One region of the Sporosarcina beigongshangi genome, then DNA from elsewhere that is predicted to be linked to it. Evidence: riboswitches for the same ligand, from Rfam matches in the RefSeq annotation. Region 1 holds a riboswitch; the other holds the start of a gene.
The links. Region 1 has a riboswitch for lysine ahead of R2B77_RS01660 (aspartate kinase). Riboswitches for the same ligand answer to the same signal wherever they lie in the genome.
Positions count from the first base shown of each region.

Region 1 (7,723 bases):
CAGGTGGTTGGTTCGCGAGGAAGTCACCGCCATAGACAGTATCATCTAGATGGATATCAGGAGAGTCACCTTCCCCTTTCGTGTTTACTGCACCGTTAATGCCGCCTTGTGCACATACAGAGTGGGAACGTTTAACCGGGACAAGTGAAAACAGGTCAACCGGTGTGCCTTCCTCCGCTGCTTTAATGACTGCCATTAGGCCTGCAAGACCGCCGCCAACGACAATCAATCTGCTTTTTGCCATTATTGTTTCACTCCTCAAATTATCAGTGATCTCATTTTCAATCAATCATATTTCAAATCAATTACGCCTCGGCGTAATTGCGTCCAAATATTGAATTGCGCTTGCGCAATTAACTCCCTTCAAAATTTGTGACATCCGCCGGAGGCTTAACTTGAATTAGCAAGAACTTCTGCTAATTCAAGTTAAACAAATGCAAGTAGTGCTTGAACGCCAATTGTAGCCAACACTAGGAATACTACGATTGTAACGTATGTGACGATTGTTTGTGAACGTGGTGATTGTGCCAGCCCCCAAGTCACTAGGAATGACCAAAGACCGTTCGCCAAGTGGAACGTCGCCGCGATAACACCCGCGATGTAGAATGCCAACATGAATGGGTTGTCTAAGATGTTAGCCATCATATTGAAGTCTACCTCAGCACCCAATGCTTTCTGAATTCTTGTTTCATAGACGTGCCATGCGATAAAGATTACAAGGAATACACCCGTAACGCGTTGTAGCATGAACATCCAGTTACGGAAAGTCCCGTAGCGTTGTACGTTATTTTTTGCTGTGAAAGCTATGTACAGGCCGTAAAACGCATGGAACATAAGTGGGATGTAGATGATGAACCATTCTAAAAATAGAACGAATGGTAAGCTCCCCATGAAGTTAGATGCAGTGTTGAATGCTTCCTCGCCGCGTGTTGCAAAGTGGTTAATGACCAAGTGTTGGGCAACAAAAAGTCCAACCGGAATAATTCCGAGCAATGAATGAAGACGGCGCAAGTAAAAATCTGATTCTCTCGACAAGTCTTTTACCCTCCCTTATTACTGAGGTTACCAAATCAGTGTTGTCATCGTTTAGACACGAAGCAATCATTGACGGTTCCCCTCTTCGTGGTACAATATTAGAACATGTCCATTGTACTCCTCTGTTTTAAAGAGGTCAAGATGATGTGGTTTTTTGTTACGAACATATTACTTCTATATTAAAAGTATTTCACTTATTTTCATCCGAAAGGATTGCATAGACGATTGGAAAATAATACAAATCTTTCGCCGACTCATTTCGGCTATGACCTTTTACGCGACCATGTCTTACCTAGTATTTTAGGTACTCACCAAGGTGATATTCTTTATTGGGCAGGAAAAGAAGTCGCAAGGAAATTTCCTGTTTTTAGCGTTGAAGAGCTTCCAATGTTCTTTCAAGAGGCAGGATGGGGAATTCTTTCCCTCGAAAAAATGCAAAAAGATGAGGCCTTTTTCACAATGATTATGGGCGATGAGATAAATATCCAAGACAGATCTTTTCAACTAGAAGCAGGCTTTCTTGCAGAACAGTATCAGAAATTGAACGGACTTTTGACTGAATGCTACGGAGAAGCGCAACCCAAAAAAGGACGCGTTACATTCCAAGTGAAATGGGATACCAAAACTAAAATTGGCGTTTAAAAAGAGATGTAGCCGTGGTGGCTACATCTCTTTTTTTCATTTTCCTTTTACTGCATCTAATCCAAATTGTTCATGAAGGGCTGCTACAGCCTTCTCCATCTCAGGCTCTGGAATTACGACAGACACTTTAATTTCCGATGTACTGACCATTTTTATCGGAATGTCTACTTGGCGTAAAGTCTCAAATAGACTTGCCGCGACACCTGGGTTAGACACCATTCCACTGCCAACAATCGACACCTTCGCTAGACCTACTTCAAAATCGGCACGACTATAACCGAGTGCTTCTTTATTGGATTCTAATACATTAATCACTTCGGCAAAATCCTCTTTTTTGATAGAGAATGACACAGATGGTTGGACATCCTCTCTAATCGTCTGAACAATAATATCAACGTTGACATGGTGCTCCGCAAGAGCTGTGAATATATTGGCAAGTGAGCCATTGTATGGGACGTTGTACATCACTGTTATCCGAACGATATCTCGCTCAAAGGCGATGCCCCGCACAACTAAATTATTTTCCAAATCAATTTCCTCCTTGATAATCGTTCCTTCCCCCTCTATATGAGCCGGTCTAACACGCAAAGGCATTTGATGGTTTTTCGCAAATTCAACTGCTCGTGGATGAAGTACACCCGCCCCCAAATTCGCAATCTCCAGCATTTCATCATAGGATATTTCCTCAAGCTTTTGAGCTTGTTTAATGAGTCTTGGATCTGTCGTAAATACCCCTTCGACATCCGTGTAAATATCACAAATAGAAGCCCCCAGTGCAATAGCGATAGCAACTGCACTTGTATCGGAACCTCCGCGACCAAGCGTCGTTAATTCACCATGCATATCAGCTCCCTGGAAGCCTGTAATGACCGCGACGGTTCCCGAAGTTAGGGCAGCACTCACTCTATCTGCTTGTACCTGTTCAATGCGCGCATTGCCATGAACCGACTCCGTCAGGACACCTGCCTGCCATCCTGTATAAGAATGTGCCTCCACACCTTCTCCAGAAATCGCCATTGCAAGTAGGGATGCCGTCACTTGTTCGCCCGTTGCCAAAAGCATATCGAGCTCACGTCGACCTGCCGCCGAGTTCACTTCTTTCGCAAGCGATAGTAGCTCATCTGTCGTTTTCCCCATTGCCGAAACGATGACCGCAACTTGTTTGCCACTATTCACTTCCCTTACTACAAGCTGCGCCGCACGTGCGATTCTTTCCGGGTTCGCGACTGAAGTCCCCCCGAATTTCATTACGATTCGTTCCATTATCCATTCCTCCGTCTTTCTCCTGTATGCAAAAACGGCCCTCAATAAGTTGAGAGCCGGGTCCGATTGGAGACATCATTAAAGAGATGCTCCGTACGGATAGCTCTCCAGGTAGTCAATACCTGACAGACTCCCATTTCTTCAATGGAAATCCAGCCAAACAATCGTGACAGTCGATTTGTCCGCTTCGGCGAATACCCCTTTCAATTTCCTTCACCGAGCTGTCGCTCTCCGGAAATGTACTATTAGCATTCGCGCCTCTATCCTCACTTCATATATAATTGTAAGTGAAAAATTCAGTGCATTTACTTTATCATATTACTCTTTCTCTCGCAATGCCTCTTGACGAAAATACGCCTCAACTCCCTTAGCAACTGCCCCAGGCAAGCCCGCTTGCTGCAAAGCTTCTACAGAGGCTTCACGAATCTTTTTCACCGACTCAAAATGTTTCAACAACTGTTGCTTACGTTTCGGCCCCACACCCGGTAACCCGTCAAGCGCAGATGTTAATGAATTCGTTTCACGCCGTTGTCTGTGGAATGTAATGGCAAAACGGTGCACCTCATCTTGTATCCGCTGCAATAAATAAAAGGCTTCACTTGTTCTTTTTAACGGAATCATATCAATGGGATTGCCATACAACAATTGCGCCGTCTGGTGTTTATCATCTTTCGCCAGTCCCGCAATAGGAATGGAAAGTCCTAGCTCGTCCTCAATAATCTCTCGTGCCGCCTCCATATGCCCCTTCCCACCGTCAATGACGACTAAATCAGGTAACGGTAAGTCGTCCGTCAGCACACGGCTATAACGCCTTCTCACAACCTCTCGCATTGCACCATAATCATCATGCGCAGCAGCTGTTTTCGTTACATATTTGCGATAATCCTTGCGATTCGGTTTGCCATCGACAAATGACACCATCGCAGAAACAGGATCAGCCCCGTACGTATGGGAGTTATCAAAAGCCTCGATGCGAAGCGGTATCGTTATATTCATCGCCTCACCCAGTTCCTCGCACGCACCAATCGTTCGCTGTTCTTGCCTTTCCATCAGCTGAAACTTATCCTTCAATGACATTTCCGCATTTTTAATAGCAAGATCCACCAATGATTTCTTTTTCCCTCGTTGCGGAATAAATACATTGACGTTCAGAAGCTGACGAACCAATTCACTGTCAACCCCTTGAGATAATAAGATTTCCTTTGGTAGCAAATGCTCGGACTTCCCATAAAATTGTCCGATGAATGTCAGTAGCTCGTCTTCAGGGTCTTGGTAAAGCGGAAACAGCGACACATCCCTTTCAATCAATTTCCCCTGCCGTACAAAAAATACCTGAACACACATCCAGCCATTTTCAATTGCATAACCAAAAATATCACGATCCGTAAAATCATTCATTGTCATCGCTTGTTTTTCCATAACTGCTTCAATATTTGTAATTTGATCCCGATACTCTTTCGCACGCTCAAACTCCAAATTTTCCGCAGCGGAGGACATTTTTTCGGTCAATTCCTTCTTGACACTTTTATAGCCGCCATTTAGGAAACGACTAATGTCGTCCACCATTTCCTTATAAATCTCCTGATCAACTTCATTGACGCATGGGGCTAGACATTGACCGATATGATAGTACAAGCACACACGATCTGGCATCGTCTGACATTTTCGGTACGGATACAGTCGGTCTAATAACTTTTTCGTCTCCCCTGCTGCATAAGCATTCGGATACGGGCCAAAATATTTCCCTTTATCCTTCTTCACTTGCCGCGTAATGATTAATTTAGGATGGCGCTCGGTTGTAATTTTCAAGTAGGGATAGGTTTTATCGTCTTTCAACATAATATTGTATTTCGGGTCGTACTGTTTAATAAGATTCAATTCAAGCACAAGTGCCTCAATATTGGATGAGGTGACCATATACTCAAAATCCTCAATTTCACCTACGAGCCGCTGTGTTTTCCCATCATGACTGCCCGTGAAATAGCTACGCACCCGATTTTTTAATACTTTCGCTTTCCCAACATATATAACGGTTCCTTGCCGATCCTTCATAAAATAACAGCCCGGCAACTCGGGTAAAATCGCCAATTTCTGTTCAATCAATTCATTCATATCCGTCACCTACCTAAAAAAAACCGGGTACCAATGAAGGACCCGGTTATTCTATTGAATTAAGTTAAATTTGATTACGCGTGTTTTTCGATTAGTTCTGCAAGTGCTTCTTTCGGTTTGAAACCAACCACTTTGTCTACAATCTCGCCATCTTTAAATAGGATAAGCGTTGGGATAGACATAACACCGTAGTTACTTGCTGTTCCTTGATTGTCATCTACGTCTACTTTTACAATTTGTGCTTTGCCTTCAAAGTCGCCATCTAATTCTTCAAGAACAGGAGCGATCATTTTACAAGGTCCACACCAAGGTGCCCAAAAGTCAACAAGGACAAGTCCTTCTTTAATATTCTCCGCAAAGTTTTGATCCGTCGCATTAATAATTGCCATAATAACATTTCCTCCTTTATTAACTATGCTCGTAGTATATCATGCAGTTATTGCGCGGGCTAAATATATGCTTTGCTTGTTGCAATGTCATGAATTTTTTAATTTACTAAGTCCTGTTTTTACTTTACTGGGCAATTCGAGGAAAGGTTGAATATCTTGGACATATTCCAAAACACCTAAAAATTCCCCTTCCTCGTTACGTATTGCTTTATAAGTAAGATAAATGTATTGATTGTTCTTTTTAAACCACATACTTTCAGAAGTTCGTTTTCCTGTTTTAAGATCGCGAATTAGCGTCATGACCTTTTTTAGACTTTTAGGAGGATGACAATTTGCTACACTACGCCCAATAGAAATTGGGGTTCGCACTAACAACATTTCCGATGCTTCTGTTATTTTGTTGAAGTATTTAAATAGATCATTTTTATCAACAAATGTTATTTCCAATGGCAAATTGTTAAAAATGAGTTGGGCTTCTTCTATCGTTAAATAACCACCACCACCCAAAATTAGATTTTGAGTTGTTGATGTATTACTTACGACTTTGTCTACATCTTCAGATTTCAGCTTCCATTTTCCCTTAGGCGCTTCGATGATTGAATAGCCGAATGCATCACTTTCATTTGCAATCGCTAACCAGTCATCTTCACTAAATATAGATCGAAGAATTGGCAAAATAATTGCTTCTTCTTGAAAAATCATTTCCTTAAACTTCTTTTCGAATGCATCATATCTTTTTCGAAAGCGTGTAAAATTCTCATCGGACAGTTGAATACTTTGTTTTTTTACAGCCTGATACAAGACACGAATTTGATCATCCATCATCCACACTGTTCTTATGGGTGAATAGTGACCATATCGTTCCATTATCGGAAAGAAGAGCTTTTCCTTCCGATGATAATGGTTATGAAATTCGCCTAATCGAACTAGTTGATGCTGTAATTCATCTGTTCTATCTGTCTTCTGAATTTGATGTTTATCTACTTCGAATGACTCCAAAAGACGGTTGATTTGATTCAAAACAACTTGAAATGCAGTAATTTCTTCTTTAAAAATTTGAACTGGATGATAAATGCCTGAAGTTTCCTTTTCGTTCATTATGCCGCCACATAAATCAGGATAAATAATAGAAAACTTCTCAACATCCTCAATCGTAATACCATAGTCACCATTTATTAATTCCAATTGGATTAGCAATATGTCAACAACATTCACATTTTTAAAATATTGATTAAAATCCACTCGGATCGATTCTGATGACCCACCATGACGGAAACGAAGTAATAGTTCTTTGAAGATGTGAATTCTTTTTATATCAAATTGTATATTCAATATTTTTCACCTCATGTCTAGTTTTTGATGCGATACTGCTATATATTTTAATCGCTAAAGGAGAAAGTGCGGTTTAAGAAATCCACTTTTAAAACTTCTTATATTCTAAGTATAATTTATTATGGAAATTAATTTTGTGACCTTTATCACTATAATTAAGGAACAAGACTTTCTGTCTGAAACAAAAAAGCCTCCCTTTTGGGGAGACTTTTTCTAGATGTTCAGTTTGACTTAATCTTTTTAATTTCTTCAATCATCAATGGAATGACATCGAACAAATCGCCAACGATGCCGTAATCTGCAATTTTGAAAATATTCGCTTCTGGATCTTTGTTGATCGCAACGATTACTTTAGCATTTGACATCCCTGCAACGTGCTGGATTGCACCTGAAATACCAGCGGCGATATACAAGTCCGGAGTGACTACTTTACCCGTCTGACCGATTTGTAGGGAGTAATCACAGTAATCTGCATCACAAGCACCACGTGATGCCCCAATTGCTCCGCCTAGTAGCGTTGCAAGCTCTTGTAATGGCGCGAATCCTTCCGCGCTCTTCACACCGCGACCACCCGCAACAACTACTTTCGCTTCAGAAAGATCGACACCTTCAGTTGATTTTCGGACAACTTCTGCAATGACTGAACGTAGGCTCGTAATGTCTGCGGTTACAGATGACACGTCACCCGTACGGCTAGCATCCTGTGCCAGAGGCGCTATATTGTTTGGACGAACCGTGACAAATAAAAGCCCTTCTTTGTTTCTCACTTTTTCAAATGCTTTTCCAGAATAAATCGGGCGAATGAATACCGCAGCATCACCTTCACCTTCGATAGCTGTCACATCTGAAATCAAGCCACATGCCAACTTACTCGCAATTTTCGGTGATAAGTCTTTACCTAGCGCTGTATGACCAAATACGACAGCATTAGGTTTCTCCTGTTCATAGAC
Region 1 covers NZ_JAWLIR010000002.1:224,706-232,428, forward strand. The annotation lists gene sdhA (succinate dehydrogenase flavoprotein subunit) at 1-244, opposite strand, end outside; gene R2B77_RS01650 (succinate dehydrogenase cytochrome b558 subunit) at 427-1,035, opposite strand; gene R2B77_RS01655 (YslB family protein) at 1,261-1,677, shown strand; gene R2B77_RS01660 (aspartate kinase) at 1,714-2,940, opposite strand; lysine riboswitch at 3,033-3,211, opposite strand; gene uvrC (excinuclease ABC subunit UvrC) at 3,259-5,052, opposite strand; gene trxA (thioredoxin) at 5,127-5,441, opposite strand; gene R2B77_RS01675 (DUF438 domain-containing protein) at 5,529-6,773, opposite strand; gene R2B77_RS01680 (electron transfer flavoprotein subunit alpha/FixB family protein) at 6,995-7,723, opposite strand, start outside.

Region 2 (7,723 bases), on a different contig from region 1:
TCGCTTCTTTTGTGCGTATAACCCGTAAGTCTGTATATAATTCATCCAAGGTTCTGTCCTCCTTCATTTTATCCAACAGAAAATGCCGATATGTTGGATAAGCAACACAACTACTATTACTGATTCTTGTCTTACTTTTTATTTCTATCTATTCTATAGATAGAAGATAAACAACACGTTGTTTGTTACTGTACTAAATAAACGGGTATAAGTACATTACTTTCAGAAGGGGGTTTTTAAATGTCTGTATTACAGGTTCAAAATTTAACAAAAGACTATGGCCATAATCGAGGCGTATTCGATGTGTCATTTACTGTGAATAAAGGGGAAGTATATGGCTTTCTCGGACCTAATGGGGCAGGTAAAACAACTGCAATTCGTCATATTATGGGCTTTTCTAAACCGCAGAAGGGGCATACATTTGTCAATAACCTAGACAGTTGGGAGCATGCTGCTGACATTCAAAAAAATCTAGGTTATTTACCAGGGGAAATCGCGCTACCAGAATCACTCACGGGTACACAATTTATAAAAATGATGGCAGATTTACGAGGCATTAAGGATTTTACGCATACAGATTATTTAATTGACAAGTTTGAACTAGAACCAGCAGGGAAACTAAAACGTATGTCCTTGGGCATGAAGCGTAAGCTAGCAATCGTTACGGCTTTTATGCACGACCCAGCTGTACTTGTCTTGGATGAACCGACGAGTGGACTGGACCCAATCATGCAAACTGTTTTTATAGAATTTATTAAAGCAGAAAAAGAGCGTGGAAAAACAATCCTTATTTCCAGTCATATATTTAGTGAAATCGATGCTACATGTGACAGGATTTCGATTATTAAAGATGGACGATTAATATCATCATTTGTGGCGGATGATCTACGTTATAACGAACAAAAAGTATTTGAAATCGAATTTTTAAGTACTGAGGAATTCAATCGTTTTTATGAGGACATAGAAGCGAAGAAGGACCTACATGTGCTAGACGCCAATCATTTGAAGAAACAAGCGAAAATCCAAGTAGAGGACAATGATATCAATCATTTTATCAATCATATTTCTACATATGACTTAAAGTTCTTCTCTGAAATTAAATTCACGTTAGAAGATTACTTTATGAAGTTTTATGATCGCAACTTAGATACGGAGGAAGGTGCTAAGTAATATGTCGACTATTGAAATTAAAAACATGACAAAGGACTATGGAAATGGCAGAGGCATATTTGATATTAACCTTTCGATTGAAAAGGGTGAAGTTTTTGGCTTTGTAGGGACGAATGGGGCAGGTAAAACAACAGTTATCCGTCATATGATGGGGTTTCTACAACCACAAGCTGGATATTGTTTCATCAATGGGTTAGATAGCTGGAGGGATTCTGCAGAAACAAAGCAATACATTGGTTATATTCCTGGCGAAATTAATTTTCCAGATGCCAAAACGGGAACAGAATTCTTAAAATGGCAAGCCGAATTAATCGGATTAACAGATATGTCTTATGCAAATGAAATGATTGACAAGCTTCAACTCGATCCGACAGCAAATTTAAAACGAATGTCTAAAGGGATGAAGCAAAAGACAGCGATTGTAGCAGCTTTCATGGCTGATCCAGACATCTTAATCCTTGATGAGCCGACAACAGGACTAGACCCGTTAATGAGAGTTGAATTTGTCAATTTATTAAATGAGGAAAAGAAAAAAGGAAAAACCATTTTTATGTCGAGCCATATGTTTGAAGAGGTTGAGCATACTTGTGACAAAGTGGCGCTTATTAAAGAAGGGAAGATTATCGCGGTTAAACCAACAATCGAAGTGAAACACAACACAGATAAGGTATATAAAATTGCTTTTTCTACTTCACAAGACTATCAAAGGTTTTTATCCGAACCCTTCACTTTTATAGAAAAAAGAGAGGATCAGTATCAAATCACGGTTACTGTGAATGACCAGGATATCAATCCATTTTTACGGGTGTTAAAAGGATATCCTATTCAATTTATTACAGAGATCAAGTATACACTTGAAAAATACTTCAAAAGCCTATATTAAGAGAGGATGCTTGTCATGATGAATGCCACGATTTTTAAACAAACAGTGCGGGCTAATTACAAACTGTGGATTGTATTTACAGTCGTATTAAGTGTTTTAAATGCAGTGCTGATTGCCGTATTCGAACCTTCTACGCTAACAAATATGGCCGATATGGTCAAAGATACGCCGTTAGCAAGTCTGTTAGGTGATACAAGCTTTTTAGGGATGCTGACACAAACGTTTTATTCGATTCATGGTGTTATATTGCCTCTTATTTTTATAATTATGACTGCAAATAGTTTAGTTGCCTCCCAAGTAGACAAAGGATCGATGGCCTATTTGTTATCGACGCCAATTAAGAGAACGGCAGTCGTACGAACACAGGCATTGTACTTAATTGCAGCTGTTTTTACGATGTTTTTAATCGTGACGCTTGCGGGAATGGTAGCCATACACATTTCTCAAGGAGATTTGGGTACCTATTTGGTAGATTTTATAGCGCTGAATGCAGGCTTATTTCTTCTTATGTTTGCAACAAGTGGCATTTCTTTCATGTTCTCTTGTATTTTCAATTTATCTAAACATTCGCTGGCATTAGGTGCGGGTATTCCGGTTGCCTTCTTCTTATTTCACCTGATGGCACAGGTAAGTGATAGTTTGGAGGGATTCAAATATCTATCGTTGAATTCACTGTTTGACACAGCTGCTATTTTAAGTGGAGATAGTTATTGGTTGCCATTTACTATACTTGGGGTTGTGGGGATTGTTATTTATATCATTGGTATACGTGTTTTTAAGGGCAAGGACTTGCCTCTTTAATGAACATCAAGTGTTTACTTTCATATCAATGAAAAAGGCTATCCAAAAGTGTAATAAACTTTTGGATAGCCTTTTTAGAGTCGGACGGATGTCCTCTTTCAGAACCTTACAGCTGCTGCCATTTTTATCCGTCGTACTTTAATCCTGATTGAATTGAATAGGGCATGGTGTTTTTCTAAGTGTTTAGGTGAATGTGTCACCGTGATGATCAAACACTCACACTATCATAACTAGACAACGTACGTTGCAATGAATGGAGCTGTTCATCGTTCAATGGAATCATCGGCAAACGGACGCCGCCGACGGGGATTCCTTTTAGATTCAATGCCGCTTTTACTGGTGATGGATTTGGGGCGGCAAAAAGGGCTTTCATAATAGGCAACAATTTACGGTGGTCTGCAGCCGCCTCTTTGATATTGCCCATTTTGAAGTTTTTAATCATTGTTTGCATTTCATTTCCTACAACATGGGAGGAGACAGAAACAACGCCAGCTCCACCAATTGCTAATACCGGGATAGTTAGGCCGTCATCGCCGCTATACAAGGAAAATTCTGTTGGTGTTTGCTCGATGATTTCAGCCATTGCATCCAAATTACCGCTAGCTTCTTTAATCGCGACGATATTAGTGATTGCTGCGAGGCGTATGACTGTGTCGACATCGATGTTGACAACTGTTCGTCCCGGCACATTGTATAACATAATTGGTAAAGAAGTCGCCGCTGCAATCGTTTGGAAGTGTTGAAACAATCCTTCTTGGCATGGCTTATTATAGTAGGGAGCGACGAGCATAATCGCATCGACACCAACATCTTCTGCTAACATCGTCAGTTCAATCGATTCCCTTGTGCTGTTCGAGCCCGTTCCAGCGATTACCGGCACTCTGCCATCGACAACCTCCACTGTAAATTTGAATAATGCTATTTTCTCTTCCGTCGTTAACGTCGGGGACTCACCAGTCGTCCCTGACACCACTAAACTATCCGACCCATTGGCGATTAAATACTCAATCAAATTTTTGGTTGCTTCAAAATCAATGTCCCCATGTTCATTAAAAGGAGTTACCATCGCTGTTACAATTTGTCCGAAATTCATCATTCTCCACATCCTATTCATTTTTTATTATCTGAATTCAGCGGAAAACCTTTGCTGAATTCAGATAAAGCCTCCGGCGGATGTCACGGATTTTTAAGGAAGCTATTCGAGCGAGCTCGAAAAAAATCCGGACGCAATTACGCCAAGGCGTAATTGATAAATAAAAAATAAAATAGAGGGTGGAGGGCAATTTATCAGTAGACGCAAAAAAGCAACAACGAGGGCTCGTTGTTGCAGTGAAATAATGGATTATTTCTTTGCATAAGATAGCCCTCCATATAGTTTCCTATATGACAATCCTGCACTTATTCAACGCAGAACCAGCTTCGAGATAATGAGTGTCTCTCCACTTCGGCAAATCCCCCTTTCTACAATCTTCGTAGGATCTCATTATCCTCGGATTGTCTACTAATGGTTTTTGCGCCTCTATCCTTACTTCAAAGTTTCGAAATAAGTAATATTAAATTATTACCACCTTACACGGTATTCAGTACAATTGCAAGTTGAAAGTAAAGTGGAGTGTTTGGGCGGTATGATAAATCCTCGTTTAGCGCCTAACTGACGCTGCCATTCTTACATACGTATGGCGTCTGCCTCTGATAACGATTGAATAGGTCATGATGTTTTCTGGCACCGCGATTCCATAAAATCCTGTATCGCCGATATGGTAAATGTCTGCACCAGCCATTTTACTATTGAGTGCGATTTGACGAATTGTTGCCTCATCTGCTCCTTCTTGACTTGTGCCGATAGTGAGCATGGCTAACGCGCCTTTTGCGTGGACGAAGCGAACGTATTTTTCAGCTGTATCGACTGTGATTCCTGGCACAGTTCCCGGGGCAGGCATTAAAATAACATCAGCGCCTGCTTCGATAAAGCTTGAAAGAGTCGCCTCTGAAATAATGCCGCTACCTGTTTCGTTTGCGACACCAGCGCCATGCATTTTCCCAGCGATGATTAATCCTTCTTCACCAAAAATCTCCCGTGCCTTCTTAATGGCAACGACTGTTTCCTCGTTTGTCACTCCGGTTTTGGGATTCCCAGTTAAACAAATAAAATCAAAGCCTAGCTTTTTAGCTTCACGTAATGCTTCTTCGGTAGCTGTTCGCCCCTTTGAAACAGTATCTAGCTTTTCAATTTGTTCAGCGTTCAGATCAACGGGTTCTAAATTTAGACCGATAGGACGCCCTGTTAATTCTTTTACCTTTTGAATGATTGATTCATTCTCATCGCATTTGTATCCTTCAACGGCAGGGTTAAAAACGTCAAATAAATTCAATAATAGTAAATCCGCACCAAAGGAAGCAGCAAGTTCAGCATTTGTAATACCTGGATATAATGGTGCTACAGAAGTCATCGTCTCCGATAACATCACTCTTCCTTCACATGCGCGTATCGATTTCTTTAAGTCTTGGCCATTCATTTTTTGAAAATCGGAAGCGGTACAATCTAATAATCTTTTCACAGAAATTCCTCCATTTAATTAGTATTTTATCTTGTCACTTTCACTTTGAATTTATAGCGGTCAGCACGATAAAATGATTGTACAAACTCTAATGGACTATCATTTTCAACAAGACCTACTCGGGAAATATAGAGTACGGGATCACCCACTTTAATATGAAGAGCTTCTGCTTCACGCTTCTCGGCAACCATTGCTTCTACATCCTGTTGTGCGGACAATATACTCAAGTTAAGCTCACTTTCGACATATTGATAGATGGACTGTTCTGCAATTTCCTTTGTTAACCCTGGCACGAGGTCCACTGACGTATAAAATAGTTGTAAAGCAATTGGTAAATGGTCGGCTAAGCGCAATCTTTTGATTTCATAAATAGGTGATCCTTCTTTTAGCCCTAATTTTTGCGCTATCTCTTCGTTTGCTTCAATTTTGTTGAATGCTAATACCTTTGTGCCTGGTTCCATCCCTCGTGAACGCATATCCTCCGAAAAACTCGTTAAGTGATCTAAATTTTGCTCGAGCTTCTTCAATGCAACAAAGGTTCCTACTCCGCGTTTACGTTGCAGGTAGCCATCGTTTGTAAGATTAGTAATCGCTTGTCTTACTGTCATTCTACTCACTTCGTACTTCTCAGCAAATTCGCGCTCGGAGGGTATTAGATCTTCGGGATTTAGTTGCTTCGTGATTAATTCCTTTATTACTTGTTCCAATTGAGAATAAATTGGTATGGACGAGTTTTTGTTTATCATTCTGTAAATTCCCTTCATCCTCAAGACGTAACCTCAAATTTCATTTTAACACCTAGTGGTATAGTTGTCTATACCACTAGGTGTGCGCTACTTAAAATATCATTCCCCGATTGAAGTAGGAAATTTCATACGAGTTGATAAGGGAAGTATTTACGTTTAAAGTACTTGTCACTACCCTTTTTAAACTAAAGTGTTGACAGTAAGATTAAATCTATGTTAAATTTAGTTTGAATTCAAGATAACTGAATTCGAGGTATTAATAAAATCGAGTAAATTTGATAAGGGTAGTAAATTTTTTTGAATCAATATATCTAGAATTCAAGGTATATTGGTTCGAAATAACAATAGGAGGAAATAGAATGAACCATTTAAAAGGAATGCACCACGTAACAGCGATTACGAGCAGTGCAGAGAAAAACTATGAATTTTTCACATATGTATTAGGAATGCGTCTTGTGAAGAAAACAGTCAATCAGGATGATATTCAAACGTATCATTTATTCTTCGCAGACGATAAAGGCTCTGCTGGTACGGACATGACATTTTTTGATTTCCCTGGTATTCCAAAAGGTACACATGGAACGAATGAGATTTACAAAACAGCTTTCCGTGTCCCGACGGATGCTGCACTTGAATACTGGGTGAAACGTTTTGATAAGTACGAAGTGAAAAATACAGGTATTGAAGAAACGTTTGGGAAGAAAACAATTTCATTTGTGGACTTTGATGACCAACAATATATGTTAGTGTCTGATGAATTGAACAAGGGTGTTGCATCAGGCACGCCTTGGCAGAATGGTCCGGTACCTTTGGAATTTGCGATTACAGGTTTAGGACCCATTCATATTCGCATCGAACAATTTGATTATTTGAAGGAAGTATTGGAAAAAGTAATGTTAATGCGCGAGATTGCACAAGAGGGTTCCCAGCATTTATTTGAAGTTGGTGAAGGTGGAAATGGTGCGCAAGTAATTGTCGAGCACAATACGACTTTACCAGCGGGTCGACAAGGATTCGGTACAGTGCATCACGCGGCTTTCCGTGTAGAAGATACGAAAGTATTATATGAATGGATTGAACATATGGAAGCTGCTGGTTTCGGTACTTCTGGGTATGTGGACCGCTTCTTCTTTGAATCTTTATATGCACGCGTAGCACCTGGCATCCTTTTTGAATGGGCAACAGATGGTCCTGGATTTATGGGGGATGAGCCTTATGAAACAGTAGGTGAAATTCTATCCCTACCGCCATTCCTTGAAGGAAAACGGGAGCAAATTGAAGCAACAGTGAGACCAATCGACACAGTGCGTAGCACGCTTAAAATTGAAAAAGAGTACTTATAAGGAGGTGAAATTGGAAAATGGGCTTTTTCGGTAAATTATTTGGAGCACAACAAGAGGAGGAAAAAATAATGACAAAATCAAATATAGGTATTATTTTAGGATCAACACGTGAAGGACGCGTAAGTCCACAAGTAGGAGCATGGGTAAAAGAACTAGCAGATAAACGTGGAGATGCAAACTACACGATTATCGATATTGCAGAATACAAATTACCACTGTTAG
Region 2 covers NZ_JAWLIR010000006.1:27,911-35,633, forward strand. The annotation lists gene R2B77_RS04520 (TetR/AcrR family transcriptional regulator) at 1-49, opposite strand, end outside; gene R2B77_RS04525 (ABC transporter ATP-binding protein) at 241-1,170, shown strand; gene R2B77_RS04530 (ABC transporter ATP-binding protein) at 1,172-2,053, shown strand; gene R2B77_RS04535 (ABC transporter permease) at 2,069-2,854, shown strand; gene dapA (4-hydroxy-tetrahydrodipicolinate synthase) at 3,063-3,947, opposite strand; lysine riboswitch at 4,207-4,384, opposite strand; gene R2B77_RS04545 (DUF7916 family protein) at 4,495-5,412, opposite strand; gene R2B77_RS04550 (GntR family transcriptional regulator) at 5,439-6,158, opposite strand; gene R2B77_RS04555 (ring-cleaving dioxygenase) at 6,518-7,501, shown strand; gene R2B77_RS04560 (NADPH-dependent FMN reductase) at 7,519-7,723, shown strand, end outside.
Region 2: another riboswitch for lysine. It lies ahead of dapA (4-hydroxy-tetrahydrodipicolinate synthase); the one in region 1 lies ahead of R2B77_RS01660 (aspartate kinase).